2 linked regions of the Sagittula sp. P11 genome follow. The protein of the gene in region 2 interacts with the protein of the main gene of each other region in a pairwise test. Links are inferred from orthologs where the notes say so. Each region holds a gene or a part of one and is shown on either strand. Other genes may lie near its edges. The genes, in order: ileS and CDO87_RS15585.

Region 1 (7,488 bases), 230 kb from region 2 along the record:
TGGAGACGCGCTGATGGCCTACGCCGAGATCCTGCGCTGGATGCATGTCGTCGGCGCCACCGTGCTTCTCGGCACCGGCGCGGGCATCGCCTTCTTCATGCTGATGGCGCATCTGTCGCGGGACGCGCGGGCCATCGCCCATGTCGCCGGGACCGTGGTGCTGGCCGACACCCTCTTCACGCTGACCGCGGTGGTCGCCCAGCCGGTCACCGGCGTCCTGCTGGCACGGGAAATCGGCTGGAGCCTGACGGAGGGCTGGCTCCTCCTCTCCATCGCGCTTTACGTGCTGACGGGCGTGTTCTGGCTGCCGGTGGTCTGGATACAGATCAGGCTGCGCGACCTCGCGCGCGTGGCCGTGTCCGAGGGCACACCGCTGCCTGACCGCTACTTCCGGCTGTTCCGCATCTGGTTCGCCTGCGGTTTCCCGGCGTTCTTCGCGGTGGCGGCGATCCTGTGGCTGATGCTCACCCGCCCGGCCCTGACGTTCTGACCTGACGTTTCGAACCGCCCCTGTCGCACATGAAAAAGGCCGGGACCCATCGCAGGGTCCCGGCCTCTCCGCACCTCAGTCGGGGGATTACTGAAGCGGAGTGGTGGTGGCGCCACCGTCCGAAGCCTCGGGCGCGGCGGGAGCAACCGGCGCGGCTTCGCTGGACGGATCGGCGGTCATCTCGGAAGCCGCCGGGGCATCTGCCGCCGGAGCGCCCGAGTCGGGATCGACCGGAACCGCCGTTTCCTGTGCCGCCGGATCCACCGGGGTGGTGGTCGCGGACGGCCCGAGGAACACGGTCAGTGCCACGGCGATCACCAAGACGACACCGGCCACCAGCCCGGCGATGGACCAGACGCCCTTGCGGCGGGTCTGGACCAGCGCGGGATCGTCCCGGCCATAGGTCTCGGTGCGGTCACGGTGCATTTTCAGATACGGGTCTTCGGCCTCATACGTCATGGCCCATCTCCTCTTGGGTTGGTCCCGGGTTTGCGTACCGGGCACGACAATAGGATGGGGGTATTTGGCCGTGTCTCAATGCCCCCTCCCGGGCATCGGCCTGCGCCTGCCAAAACCGCATGCCGGGCCAAGCCGGTTCCCGCCGAAACGGCGCGCACCAAACCGGCGCGCAGCGCGGCAGGCGGATTTCTTCCGCGTTTCCGGGGGATTGGCCAGCTTCCGCCGACCTCAGGCGTGCGGCGGGAACCGACCTAGCGGAGAATCGGCACGCCGCCGGGGCCGCGCATCTTCTCGACCACGCCGGCCCGCAGGCTGCCGCCGATCCGATGCGCCAGCGCCGACCACGCCATCGCCTGCTCCGGCGTCAGTTCCGCCTGCAGCACCTGATCGAAAAGCGCGAGCCACGTCTCGAACATGCCGGGCCGGACATTGCCCGCCTCTTGGTGCACCCGCACCGGGTTGCCGTCGTAGCGCCGCTCGCCAAGGATCGCGTTGGCCCAGAAGTCGGCCACCCGCGCCTCGTGCGACGGCCAGTCCTCCACATGCACGGCAAAGACCGGCCCCAGCCCCGGATGCACGCGGACGCGCGCGTAGAAGGCCGCCACGACGCGCTCGATATCCGCGCGCGTCACCGGGAATTTCGCCTGTACCGCCATGTCCGCAACCCCTCTGCCGGACGCCTCGATCTTGCGGGCGCAGCATAGACCCGGGCAGGACAGAAGGTCACTGCGGCACAGGGTCATGACCGCACGGGCACGGGGGCCGGAACGGCCCAGCCGCGGGGGCAGGACAACGCGGGCGCGGGCGGCACGACAGCGCTGGACCCCTCCGGCGCCGCGTCCTATAAGGCGCGCATGATGACCTGTGCTTTCATCATTCGAATTAGCTGCCCGGCGCTCTGAAGAGAGACGCCGGGACAAGGCGCATGGGCTGACCGCGCCGCCGCACCCCCGATACCCGCATTCCGACCCGAAGGACGCCCCCATGTGCGCCGACACCCCCGACACGATCGACTACAAAGACACGCTCGCGCTGCCGAAGACCGATTTCCCGATGCGCGCGGGCCTGCCCAAGCGTGAACCCGACTGGCTGGCCCGCTGGGCCGAGATGGACGTCTACGGCAAGCTCCGGGCCAAGGCCGCCGCGGACGAGAGCCGCGAAAGTTTTACGCTGCACGACGGCCCGCCCTACGCCAACGGCCACCTGCACATCGGCCACGCGCTGAACAAGGTGCTGAAGGACTTCATCGTCCGCAGCCAGCAGATGATGGGCCGCGACGCGCGCTACATCCCCGGCTGGGACTGCCACGGCCTGCCCATCGAGTGGAAGATCGAGGAACAGTACCGCGCCAAGGGCAAGGACAAGGACGCCATCAACGTCGTCGACTTCCGCCAGGAATGCCGCCGCTTCGCCGAGGGCTGGATCGACATCCAGCGCGAAGAGTTCAAGCGGCTCGGCGTGACCGGCAACTGGGCCGATCCCTACCTGACCATGGACTTCCACGCCGAACGCGTGATCGCCGAGGAATTCCAGAAGTTCCTGATGAACGGCCTCGTTTACCAGGGTTCCAAGCCGGTGATGTGGTCGCCGGTCGAAAAGACCGCGCTGGCCGAGGCGGAGGTGGAATACCACGACCGCCAGACCGACGCGATCTGGGTCGCCTTCCGTGTCGCGGGGATCTCCGGCTCCGACGCGCTGACCGACCTGCTGCTCGACCAGGTCGGAGAGGAGAAGTACTCCGAGGAAGTGCAGGCGCTTTCGGCCGACTGCGCCAACGCCTACGTCATCATCTGGACGACGACGCCCTGGACGATCCCGCAGAACCGCGCGATCTGCTACAACCCTTCGATCAGCTACGGCATCTACGAGGTGCTCGACACGCCCGAGGAATGCTGGGCCGTGAAGGGCGAGAAATACGTCATGGCCGACGACCTGGCCGAGGCGACCTTCGCCCGCGCCCGGCTGGAGCCGCACCAGTTCACCCGCCTGCGCGATGCTCCGCCGGAGCTGCTCGACTGCTTCACCTGCGCCCACCCGTTCGAGGGCGTGCCGCAGGGCGGCGGCGAATGGAACTACCCGGTGCCGGTTCTGCGCGGCGAACACGTCACGGCGGACGCCGGGACCGGCTTCGTGCACACCGCGCCCTCGCACGGCGACGACGACTACGCCATCGGCCGCGCCCACGGGCTGGAGATGACCTACAACATCCTCGACGACTCCTCCTTCCGCGAGGACCTGCCGTTCTTCGGCGGGCTGCGGATCTACGACGAGAAGGGCAAGCCCGGGAAGGCCAACAAGGCCGTCATCGACAAGCTGATCGAGGTGCACCACCTGCTGGCCCGCCAGCGGCTGACGATCTCGGACGCGCACTCCTGGCGCTCCAAGGCGCCGGTGATCCGTCTCAACCGTCCGCAGTGGTTCGCCGCCATCGACAAGCCGGTGGGCGACGGCAACGACGCCTACGGCACCACGATCCGCACCCGCGCGCTGACCTCCATCGACGAGCTGGTGCAGTGGACGCCGCAGACCGGGCGCAACCGCCTGCACTCGATGATCGAGGCGCGGCCTGACTGGGTGCTTTCGCGCCAGCGCGCCTGGGGCGTGCCGCTGACCTGCTTCGTGCGCAAGGACACCCGGCCCGACGATCCGGACTTCCTGCTGCGTGACGAGAAGGTCAACGCCCGCATCCTCGAAGCCTTCGAGGCCGAAGGCGCGGATGCCTGGTACAAGCCCGGCGCCAAGGAGCGGTTCCTCGGCAACGACCACAATGCCGCCGAGTACGAGCAGGTCTTCGACGTGCTCGACGTGTGGTTCGACAGCGGCTCGACCCACGCCTTCGTGCTGCGCGACCGCGAGGACGGATCGAAGGACGGCCTCGCCGACCTCTACCTCGAAGGCACCGACCAGCACCGCGGCTGGTTCCATTCGTCGATGCTGCAGGCCTGCGGCACGCGCGGACGGGCGCCCTACCGCGGCGTGCTGACCCACGGCTTCACGCTGGACGAGAAGGGCAACAAGATGTCCAAGTCGCTCGGCAACACCGTGGCGCCTGAGGACGTGACCAAGCAGTACGGCGCCGACATCCTGCGGCTCTGGGTGGCGCAGTCGGACTACACCGCAGACCTGCGCATCGGGCCCGAGATCCTCAAGAACGTGGCCGACAGCTACCGCCGACTGCGCAACACCATGCGCTACCTGCTGGGCGCGGTCAGCCACTTCACCGAGGACCAGCGCGTCGACGCGAAGGACATGCCGGAGCTGGAACAGTACATCCTGCACCGCCTCGCGGAGCTGGATAAGACCGTGCGCGAAGGCTACGCGAAGTACGACTTCCAAGGCGTCTTCCAGCAGGTCTTCAACTTCTGCACCATCGAGCTGTCGGCCTTCTACTTCGACATCCGCAAGGACGCGCTTTATTGCGACGGCGACACCGCCCGCCGCCGTGCCGCGCGCACCGTGATGGACATCCTCTTCCACCGCCTGACGACCTGGCTCGCCCCGATCCTCGTCTTCACGATGGAGGAAGTCTGGCTGGAACGCTTCCCTGGCGACGACAGCTCCATCCACCTGCAGGACATGCCGGAGACGCCCGCCGACTGGCGCGACGCCACGCTGGCGTCGAAATGGCAGATGGTGCGCCGCGCCCGCCGCGCGGTGACGGCGGCGCTGGAAATCCAGCGCACCGACAAGGTGATCGGCGCCTCGCTCGAGGCCGCGCCGGTGGTGCACGTCTCCGACGTCGCGATGCTAGAGGCGCTGAAGACCACCGCCTTCGAGGACATCTGCATCACCTCCGCCATCACCCTGACGGACGCCCCGGCACCCGACGACGCCTTCCGCGTGACCGACGTGCCGGAGATCGCCGTGGTCTTCGCCAAGGCGGAGGGCGAGAAGTGCCAGCGCTGCTGGAAGATCCTGCCGGACGTGGGCACCCACAGCCACCCCGCCACCTGCGCCCGCTGCGACGAGGCGCTGTCCTGAACACCCGAACGCCCCGGCCCACGCGCCGGGGCGTTCTTCTTTCAGCGCCACCGCCAGCCGCCTGACCGGCCCGTCACAGGCGCCCCGCGCCCACAAACCTTGCCCTAACGTCACCCTTTTGCCAGTATCATCCGGAGACTTTCTCCGGAGGCCAGATGTTCCGCCGCACCTTCCTGCTGTCGCTGCCCGCACTCGCCGCCTGCACCGTTGCGCCGCAGGGCCTGTCCCTCGCGCCGAACTCCACGCTGATCCTGACCCGCCACGCCGACCGGCAGGACAAGCTCGACCTGCTGAGCGCCAAGGGCCGGGACCGGGCCCGCGCGCTGGTCGCGGCGACCAAGGACCTGCGTGTCACCCGCATCCACGCACCCGGCATCGACCGCAACCTCGAAACCGCAGCACCGCTCGCCCGGGCGCTGGACCTGCCGGTCGAACGCATCCCGCAGGAACAGCCCACCGCCGCGCTGGTGCAAAGCGCTCAGGGCCGGTCCGTCATCTGGATCGGCAACAAGGGCAACCTGACCCGCATCTGGGAAGACCTCCGCCTCTCCGGTCCCGCGCCGCTGGGCTACGGCGACCTCGCCATCCTCCGCGCCGACGCCAACGGGACCGTCACCATCGAACGCCGCCGCTATGGACCCGCCTGACGACGCCATAGCCCACGCGCTCCTCCGCCTCGCCCGGGACCGCGCCCCGCGCAGCTTCTGCCCGTCGGAGGCGGCCCGCGCCCTCTCCGGCGACTGGCGCCCGCTGATGCCGCGCGTCCGCGCCCTGGCCGCCACCCTGCCACTCATCGCCACGCAGAAGGGCACCCCGGTCGATCCCGTGACCGCCCGCGGGCCGATCCGGCTTACCCTCAAAGCGGATCGTTGACGTGAACACTCGCCCTATGGTCTAGTAACCCCATTCAGTCCCGCATTTCGCGCCCCTTCCTTTGTTCAGGATATTGCCATGGCCAGCCTCACCGATCCGCAGATGTCGGCGGAAGACATGGATGCCATGCTGGCCTCGGGCATGGCAGAGAACGAACTCCGCGCCGAATTCGGCGACGCCCTCTACGAGGAACTGCACGACCTCGCCCGCATGGCGCAGGAGGCCAAGGCCCGGCGCAGCGCCGCCGCCGGTCACGTCTTCATCCTGCCCGGCATCATGGGCTCCAGGCTCTCGGTCATCGACGGCGGCCGCAGCGACGAAATCTGGCTGTCCGTCCTGAACCTCTTCAGGGGACGCGTCACCGAACTGGCCTATCCCTCCGACACCTTCCGCGTCACCGCTTCCGGCGTGTTCCTCTTCGCCTACCAGCGGATGCGGCTGCGGCTGATCATCAAGGGGCACGACGTGCAGTTCCTGCCCTTCGACTGGCGCGAGGACGTGGCCACCACCGCCGACCACCTCTGGCCCGCCATCGAAGCGGTGGAAAAGCCGGTCTCGCTGGTCTGCCATTCCATGGGCGGGCTGGTGGCGCGGGCGCTGGCCGCGCGCGACGCCGACCGCCGCCTGATCCGCAAGGTGATCACACTGGGCACGCCGAACCTCGGGTCCTATTCCCCGGTCATGACCCTGCGCGGCCTCAACGACAATATCCACCTCCTCGCCCGGCTCGACAGCACCGGCATCGGTCCGAAGGCGCTGGTCGAGACCCTCGTCAACCGCTTCCCCGGCCTCCTGCAGATGATGCCCTCCCCCGACGCGCGGCGCGACGAGCAATGGTTCGACGCGGGTTTCTGGCCGAAGAAGGACAGCCTGATCCCCGACGCCGCGATCCTCGCCGCCGCGGGCAAGGCACAGGCCGACCTTCCCCCGCCGGACGACCGCTTCACCCAGATCGTGGGCCTGGGACGGCGCACAGTCCACGACGTGCGCATCGACAAGGGCCAGCTCTTCTACAACCACAACGACGACGGCGACGGCACCGTGCCCCGCACCCTGGCCGAGATGGACGGCGCCGACCGCCGCTTCTACATCGAGGGCACGCACGGCCAGCTCTGCAACCTGCGCGCCGCCATCGACGCCTGCGACGCGGTGCTGAACGGCCGCGTGCCCGACCTGGCCGAAGATCCGGCGCAGGTCCGCAGCCTGACGGCCAGCCTGCGTGCAGAGCCCGAGAAGGCCATGCGCAGCGCCGCCCGCAGCGGCCTGCCCCGCACCGCCGATCCCGACGACCCGGCCTTCTCCGAACAGGCGCTGCTCGAAGGCTTCCTCTCCGCCGACGCCGATATCGACAAGGCCGAGCGCGAGAGCCTCCGGCCCGCCGCGGCAAAGGCCGCCCCGCCGCAGCCGCCGGTCGACGACGCCACCTACGTCTACACCCGCCAGACAAAGGCCCTGCGGCGCATCAACATCGACGTGATGAACGCCGACATCCTCGACGTGCCCGCCGACGCCTATGTCCTCGGTATCTTCGAAGGGGTCACAACGCTCGGCGGTGCCATCGGCGCGGTGGATTTCGAACTGGACGGGATGCTCTCCGCCCAGATCGCCGACGGCCAGATCACCGGCCGCAAGGGGGAGGTCACCTTCATCCCGATCCCCCGCCACCACCTGCGCACCTCGCATGT
Region 2 (6,611 bases):
CTTCTCGAACCCCAGCCCCTCGCGCAGCGCGCGGCGCTTCTCCGCCAGCTTGTGCTCGACCGAGCGGGTGAGGAACCGCATCTCCAGCGACATGCGTTCGTGGTCGCGGTTCAGGCGGAAGAGGTCGGCGGCATTCTTCGCCATCATGATGAGCTGGTCGGGATGCCACGGCTTGGTGATGAGCTGGTAGATGCCCGCGTCGTTGATCGCCGCGATCATGTCCTGCGTCTCGGCGTAGCCGGTGATGATGATGCGCACCGTCTCGGGCCAGCGGTCGCGCACGGCCGACAGGAAATCCACCCCGGACCTGCCCGGCATCCGCTGGTCGCAGATCACCACCTGGACGAAGTTGTCCTCCATCAGCGCCTCGGCCTCGTCGGCGTTCAGCGCGCAAAGGCAGTCGAAGTCGTCCTCCAGCGCCATCCGCATGGCGTTGAGCGCGTGCTCCTCGTCGTCGACCAGCAGGATCGTGGGCAGGGTCAGGGTGGATGCGTCGGCCATGGCGTTCACTCCGCGGCGGCCGGCGCCCGTTTCGCCGCGAGGCGCGCCTTCAGCCAGCCGGTCCAGAGGTCCATGCCCTCGCCCGTGCGGGCCGAGAGGGCGATGATCTCGATCTCCGGGTTCACCCGGCGCAGGTTCGCCTCGTAGAGGTCCATGTCCACGTCGCAATGCGGGGCGAGGTCGGTCTTGTTCAGGATCGCCAGCCGCGCCGCCTGGAACATGTCTGGGTATTTCAGCGGCTTGTCCTCGCCTTCGGTGACCGACAGGATCGCCACCTTGCAGTCCTCGCCAAGGTCGAAGCCCGCCGGACAGACCAGGTTGCCGACGTTCTCGATGAACAGCATCGCGCCGGGCGCGAGGTCGAGATGCTCCAGCGCGTGGCCCACCATGTGCCCGTCGAGGTGGCAGCCCTTGCCGGTGTTCACCTGCACCGCCCGCGCGCCGGTCGCACGGATACGGTCGGCGTCGTTCTGCGTCTGCTGGTCGCCCTCGATCACGGCAAGCGGCTGGTCCCCCAGCGCCTCGATGGTCCGGCACAGGAGCGTCGTCTTGCCCGAACCGGGGGAAGAGACGAAGTTCAACGCGAGGATACCCTTCGCGGCAAGCGCCCTGCGGTTGGCCCCCGCATAGCGGTCGTTCTTGGCGAGGATCGAGGTCTCGATCTCGATCAGCCGAGACTGCGACATGCCCGGCACCTCGACGCCCGCCGGACCGTGGCCGAAGTGGACGTGGTCGTGGGTGTCCCCGTGGTGATGGTCATGGCCGTGCTCGTGGTCATGGCCGTGCTCTTGGTCATGCCCATGGTGATGATGATGCCCGTGGTCATGATCGTGGTCATGGCCGTGCACCTTCACCTCTCCGTCTCCGCATCCGCAAACCGTACACATCACGCAGCCTCCAAATCCTTGATACGCATTTCGTCGCCGCCCTGCGGCATCAGCTTGCCCCCGCCGCAGTCCGGGCAGGGGTCCAGCCGGTGGGCGATCTCCACGACCTTCATGCAGTCGTAGCACATCGCCTGCCCCGGCAGGTCGATCACTTCCAGCACAGCCCCCTCGGCCGCAGAGCCGCGCATCACCACGTCGAATGCGAAGAACAGCGCCTCCTTCTCGACCCCGGCAAAGCGCCCGACCTCCAGCCGCACCCGCGCGATGCGGTCGACGCCGTGCTGGCGCGCGGTGTCTTCCAGCACCGTCCGGATGCCTTCGCAAAGCGAGAGTTCATGCATCGGTCTTCTCCTCCAGCCGGACCGGCACGCAGGGGTCCAGGATATCCAGAAGCAGCGGCGCCAGCCCCCGCTTGCGCCCCGGCAGCGCCGCGAGGCTCCGGTCCAGCACACCGCCCTCCGCCAGCAGGTGATCGGTCGGCGTCACCCGTTCGAAGGCGGTCACACGGCCTGCCTCTGTCCGTGCCGAGACACCGTAGCAGCCGCGGGCGGCGGGGACAAAAGCCTCTCCGTCCGGGGTCACGCGGAACGGCAGGCGCACGCCGGCCAGCAGGGCGTCAAGTTCCACGACCCGGCCCATGAGCCGCCAGAAGGGCCCGCGTCCGAAGTCCCGCTCGACCTCGCGCATCAGTGGATGCAGGGCCCAGCGTCCCGCGACAGAATTCTCCTGCGCCGTGCGGTCGAAGACCTCGGACCCTTCCGGCACCGGCAGGACACCCGTTGCCGCCTCGAACGGAGCAAAGCTGTCGCGCACCCGCCTCAGCAGAAGCATGACGCCCGCCCCCGCAGCCAAGGCGCTATCCAGTTCCGACAGATGCCGGGGCAGCCGTTCGACCGTCCCGAACAGCGGCGCGCGCAGCAGCGAAGGGTCCGCCTGCCAGCCCTGCGGCAGGACCATCGCCGAGCTGCCGAAATGGCGCGGCAGGCGGATGCACAGCATCAGGACGTGATCGCGCAGGATCTCCGCATGCAGGCGGTCGTCGGTGCCGTCCTCCAGCCGCAGACCGAAGGCCAGCCGTGCGGCGGTCTCCTGCGCGCCGCGGCACAGGTTGTAGATGCGCGGCAGGACCGCCGCCGCCTCCTCTGCCGGACGGCCGATGACAAGGCGCGCCACCGGCAGCGCCGGTCCCGTCCGCCATGCCAAGCCCGGCTGTCCGACGAGCGCCAGCATCGCGTTATTCCTCCTCGCCGGAGGCCATGCCGCCGGTGATGACCGCGCGCCGCGTCGGCGCGGGATTGAGCGCGGGCGCCCCGCCTTCCTCTTCTGCGGCCGCCTCTGCCGCCGCCAGCTCCGCCTCGCGCGCGGCACGGATGTCGGCAGAGCGGTCGGTCTCTGCCCGGTGCTCCTCCTGGAAGAGCGCGACCATCACGGCGCGCGCCACGTCGGCGGCGTCCTTGTGACTGCGGAAATCGCCCATCGGCGAGAACAGCGAACAGGCCTTGTAGCCGCCCGCCTGCTCCCGGACGTTGTGCAGGAACTCGTACTCGCCGGAGGGGAAAGCGATCACCTCCTTCTCGCCTGCCTTCAGCCCGGACCAGTCCTCGCCCTCGGCGGCCAGCATCACGAGGTTCATGAACCACGGCGAGATCAGCACGCCCAGCGGGCGGCCTTCGTAGAGGGTGAAGCCCACGGCCTCCACTCGCAGCGCGGCGTTGACCATCGGCACGTCGCGCATCTTCGAATGCCAGATCTCGCGGAAATCGGCCTCCAGCGCGGCGATGCGCGGGGCCAGCGCCGCCGCCTGCTGCGCCGCAACCGACCCCGGATCGGACTGCACGAGGAACTGTTCCTTCGGCGCCGAGCAGTTGGGGCAGGACCAGTCGTCCGGCAGGGCAAGGAAGGGCGTGCCCGGTTCCACCTGCCGCGTGTCGTCGCCCTCTGCCGGATCGTAGGGCGTCCAGCAGATCTTGCACTCCATGATCGCCTGCGCGCTGATCTTGTCCGCCGCGCCGAGGTAGGAACCTTCGAACCCGGTCTGCGTGTTCATCGGATCGCCTCCAGCACTTCGGCGATGCGCTCCGCGCTGTCGCTCAGGTCCTCGCTGGCGGCCAGCACCACCTCCGGCATGTCCGTCACCTCGAAGGTGTCGAGGATCAGCGTGTCCATCGAGTTGAAGAACTGTACCCGCCAGACATGCGGCAGCGCCGTCGCCGTGACGCGGCAGTTGCCGTAGCCGCGCGAGAGCAGCGTGGCAGAGCCCTGCCCCAGCGCGGTGTCGAGCCACAGCAGGTCCGGTTCGGTGTGCGGTAGCAGCGTCAGGTTGACGACATGCAGCTCCCGCGCGGCGGCGTAATGGGCGGAACGCTCTTCCAGCTCCACCGCCAGCGCCGGGGCATTAACCACACCCATGCCCTTCGGCGCCTGCGCACCGGCGGCGGGCTTGCGCGGGATGAAGGCGCGCGCCCGGGCGGCCTGCGGCACCTGTGCGACCTCGATGCGGTCGACGCCCTCTCCGGTGACGCGCCAGACCCCGGCAAACACCGACTCCTGCGCGGCGAGCGCGGGCAGGCCCCAGACCTTCACCGCCACTTCGCCCTCGCCCAGCGTCTCCTTGATCAGGGCGAGGTTGGCGGCGTCGAGCCCGGTCAGGTCGAAGGTCTTCGAGCCGCCGTCGCGGGCCACCTGCGCGCAGGCCTCTCCGACCTCCGCCAGGAGGGCCATGGCCTGATCCGCGTCGCCCGCCACATCCGGCACATGCGGCGCGTAGGTGCGCATGTCCTGCGGCATCGGCATGTATTCCAGCTGCGCGTCCTCGTCGCCCAGAGGCTGCGATCCGGGGCCGAAACCCACCGGGGGCAGTACGAAATTCGACATCTGTCTCTCTCCCTTATTCGGCGGCGACCGGAAGGCTCAGGATATGCGCGACGCGGGCCATGTAGTCGTCCCAGTCGCGCACCTTCGGCACGGCGCCGATCATCTCGCCCGCGCGCCAGAAGATCAGGCTGGGGGTCTTGAAGACCTTGGTCTCATTGCGGACCTGCTCCTCGATCCCGTCGCCGCAGACCGCGCAGTCGAAGCGGCCCTGGAACGCCTGCCGCAGCTCGGGCAGGATCACCGCGACGTCGGCGGTTTCGAGGTTGCGCACAGGATCGCCCGGCACGAACAGCACGTGCGCGCCGGGACCGGCGCGCCAGTCCTCCAGCGATCCCATGTCTTCGAAACGGGGCCAGCCGAATTCGGTCGTCAGGCGGGTGATGAGCGGATGGGACATGGCGGTCTCCTTCAGGCGGTGGTCTTGCCGGCGGCAAGGGCGGCTTGCAGATGGGGCGGCAGGCGCGGCCCGGTGTCTTCGAGGTCGGCAAAGGCGTCGCCCAGCGCGCCGCCGTTCATCAGCGACCGCAGGCCTGCCAGCGCACTGGCGATCTTCGCAGCCTCGTCGGCAGTGATGATCTCTCGTGCGGCGCCGAGGAAAGTCAGGACGTGGCAACCCACGGTCGCGTCCGGCGTCAGGGACAGGTCGATCACCTCGATCCCCTCTGCGCCCGAGGCCATGGCCGAGATGCCGTCGACCGAGAGGATCTCCATGGGGACGCCGACGCACATGGCTCAGGCGCCCGCAGGCAGGAAGCGGGCGTCGCCGATGCGGCAGGCCTCTTCCTCGGAGGGGCGGCCCTCCTCGTAGGCGTCGCGCAGGATCGACTTGTCGGCCAAGAGGTGTGTGTCGGCCTTGCCGGGCACGGGCTCGATGCCCATGGCGCGCAGCTTCTCCAGCGCGATCTCCAGCGCCGGGGCGATCTGCGCCGCCACCACCGCCCGCAGGCCGCCGCCGTAATCCTCAAGCTCCTCGGGCTGGCAGCCGATCAGGATCAGCGTCTCGGGGCAGTACCCCATGAGCTGCGCCGTCGCGATCACGTCCTGGAAACCTGTCTGGTGCAGCGACATCTTCTTGGCGCCCATGAAGGCGGGCACCTCGTCGCCCTCCACGATCTTCAGCGTGCCGGGGACCAGCCCGTAGTCCACCGCGTCGAAGACGATCAGGGTGTCGGCCTCTTCGAGGAACGGCAGCAGGTACAGCCCCTGCGTCCCCCCGTCGAGCAGCGTCACCTCCGCCGGGAAGGACCACGCGTCGGCCAGCGCCTCCACGCAGCGCACGCCGAACCCTTCGTCGGCCCAGAGCACGTTGCCGATGCCCATGATGAGGGTTTTCCCTGTCATGCTGTCCTCCTCCGTCGAGCCGCCTTGCCGGAAGCCTCGTTACCAGGCAGACCTTTCCATGGATGGGCGGCGGACGGCAACGGACTTGCCGGTTGGGGCCGTTTTTCGTGCATATTGAACAAACCCTTACCGGATAAGCGTTTTTTCAGGCAGACCGCGAACATCGGCGCACGACATCTGGAAACTTATCTTGCAACATTGCTGAAAACAGAAAGACAAAATTCCATCCAAAAAATGTATCTCCGGAGAATCTTGCACGCGGCGGCCGGAAAGCCGCTGACCGGAATGCGAAAAGGCGGGCCCTGCGACCCGCCTTCCCGTGCCTTCGCGGACGCCCCGTGTCAGTCGGCGCGGTCGTCCTTGAATGTGCGGTGCCCCGAGATCATCGTCGAGACGATGGACTGCCGGGACATGATGTCCTCGCGGATCGCCACGTAGATGTGGATGATCATGAAGATCACGATGAACCACATGCCGAGGTGATGTACCGAGTGCACGATCTGGCTGTTTCCGAACAGGGTGAGCACCCAGCTTGTGGCGGCATAGATGAAGCTGTGATCGCCCAGCCCCTCGCCGTAAAGCGCGAGACCCGTCAGGATCATGAAGGACAGGCCCACCGTCATGAACATGAACATGGCAAGCTGCGCCAGCGGGTTGTGGCCCACGTATTTCTTCGGCTCGCTTTCGAGGAAGGCGTACCACTTGACCTCGAACCACAGCTCCTTCCACCAGTGGCGGTTCCAGACAGGCACGTAGAACAGCTGCTTGGCGTGGTGGTTGCCGACGATGGCCCAGTAGATGCGCCCGAAGAAGCCCACCGTCAGGATAAGCCCGGCCGCGAAATGCGCGAAGCGGGTGTAGCCGAAGATGAACTGGTGCGTCGCCTCGCCGATCTGCATCGACGGGAACGGGTTGCCGATGAACCAGCCGGTGAAGACCAGCACGAAGATGCAGGCCGCGTTGATCCAGTGCCACAGGCGCACCGGCGCCTCGTAGACGTAGACGGAG

What was found.
Region 1: the proteins of CDO87_RS15585 (region 2) and ileS interact in binary tests that used the Escherichia coli proteins (3 or more experiments, as listed by UniProt). The link is inferred for Sagittula sp. P11 from one-to-one orthologs.

The regions. Positions count from the first base shown.
Region 1 is NZ_CP021913.1:2,985,006-2,992,493, reverse strand. What follows is about bases 1,550-5,130. They hold ileS (isoleucine--tRNA ligase), read left to right. Parts: upstream 1,550-1,933; coding sequence 1,934-4,930; downstream 4,931-5,130. Other genes in these bases: CDO87_RS14445 (histidine phosphatase family protein), read left to right, coding at 5,086-5,130; CDO87_RS14455 (group III truncated hemoglobin), read right to left, coding at 1,550-1,605. Also shown: CDO87_RS14470 (SDR family oxidoreductase), read left to right, coding at 1-14; CDO87_RS14465 (DUF2269 domain-containing protein), read left to right, coding at 14-490; CDO87_RS14460 (hypothetical protein), read right to left, coding at 578-949; more of CDO87_RS14455, read right to left, coding at 1,201-1,549; more of CDO87_RS14445, read left to right, coding at 5,131-5,577; CDO87_RS14440 (DUF3253 domain-containing protein), read left to right, coding at 5,564-5,803; CDO87_RS14435 (CHAT domain-containing protein), read left to right, coding at 5,882-7,488. UniProt on the Escherichia coli protein: Catalyzes the attachment of isoleucine to tRNA(Ile). As IleRS can inadvertently accommodate and process structurally similar amino acids such as valine, to avoid such errors it has two additional distinct tRNA(Ile)-dependent editing activities.
Region 2 is NZ_CP021913.1:3,219,977-3,226,587, reverse strand. The notes cover bases 3,800-6,611. They hold CDO87_RS15585 (HyaD/HybD family hydrogenase maturation endopeptidase), read right to left. Parts: upstream 5,604-6,611; coding sequence 4,995-5,603; downstream 3,800-4,994. Other genes in these bases: cybH (Ni/Fe-hydrogenase, b-type cytochrome subunit), read right to left, coding at 5,945-6,611; CDO87_RS15590 (HypC/HybG/HupF family hydrogenase formation chaperone), read right to left, coding at 4,671-4,991; CDO87_RS15595 (hydrogenase accessory protein), read right to left, coding at 4,276-4,659; CDO87_RS15600 (hydrogenase expression/formation protein), read right to left, coding at 3,800-4,262. In the rest of the region: CDO87_RS15625 (sigma-54 dependent transcriptional regulator), read right to left, coding at 1-501; hydrogenase nickel incorporation protein HypB, read right to left, coding at 507-1,388; hydrogenase maturation nickel metallochaperone HypA, read right to left, coding at 1,388-1,729; CDO87_RS15610 (hydrogenase expression/formation protein HupK), read right to left, coding at 1,722-2,618; [NiFe]-hydrogenase assembly chaperone HybE, read right to left, coding at 2,623-3,435; more of CDO87_RS15600, read right to left, coding at 3,432-3,799.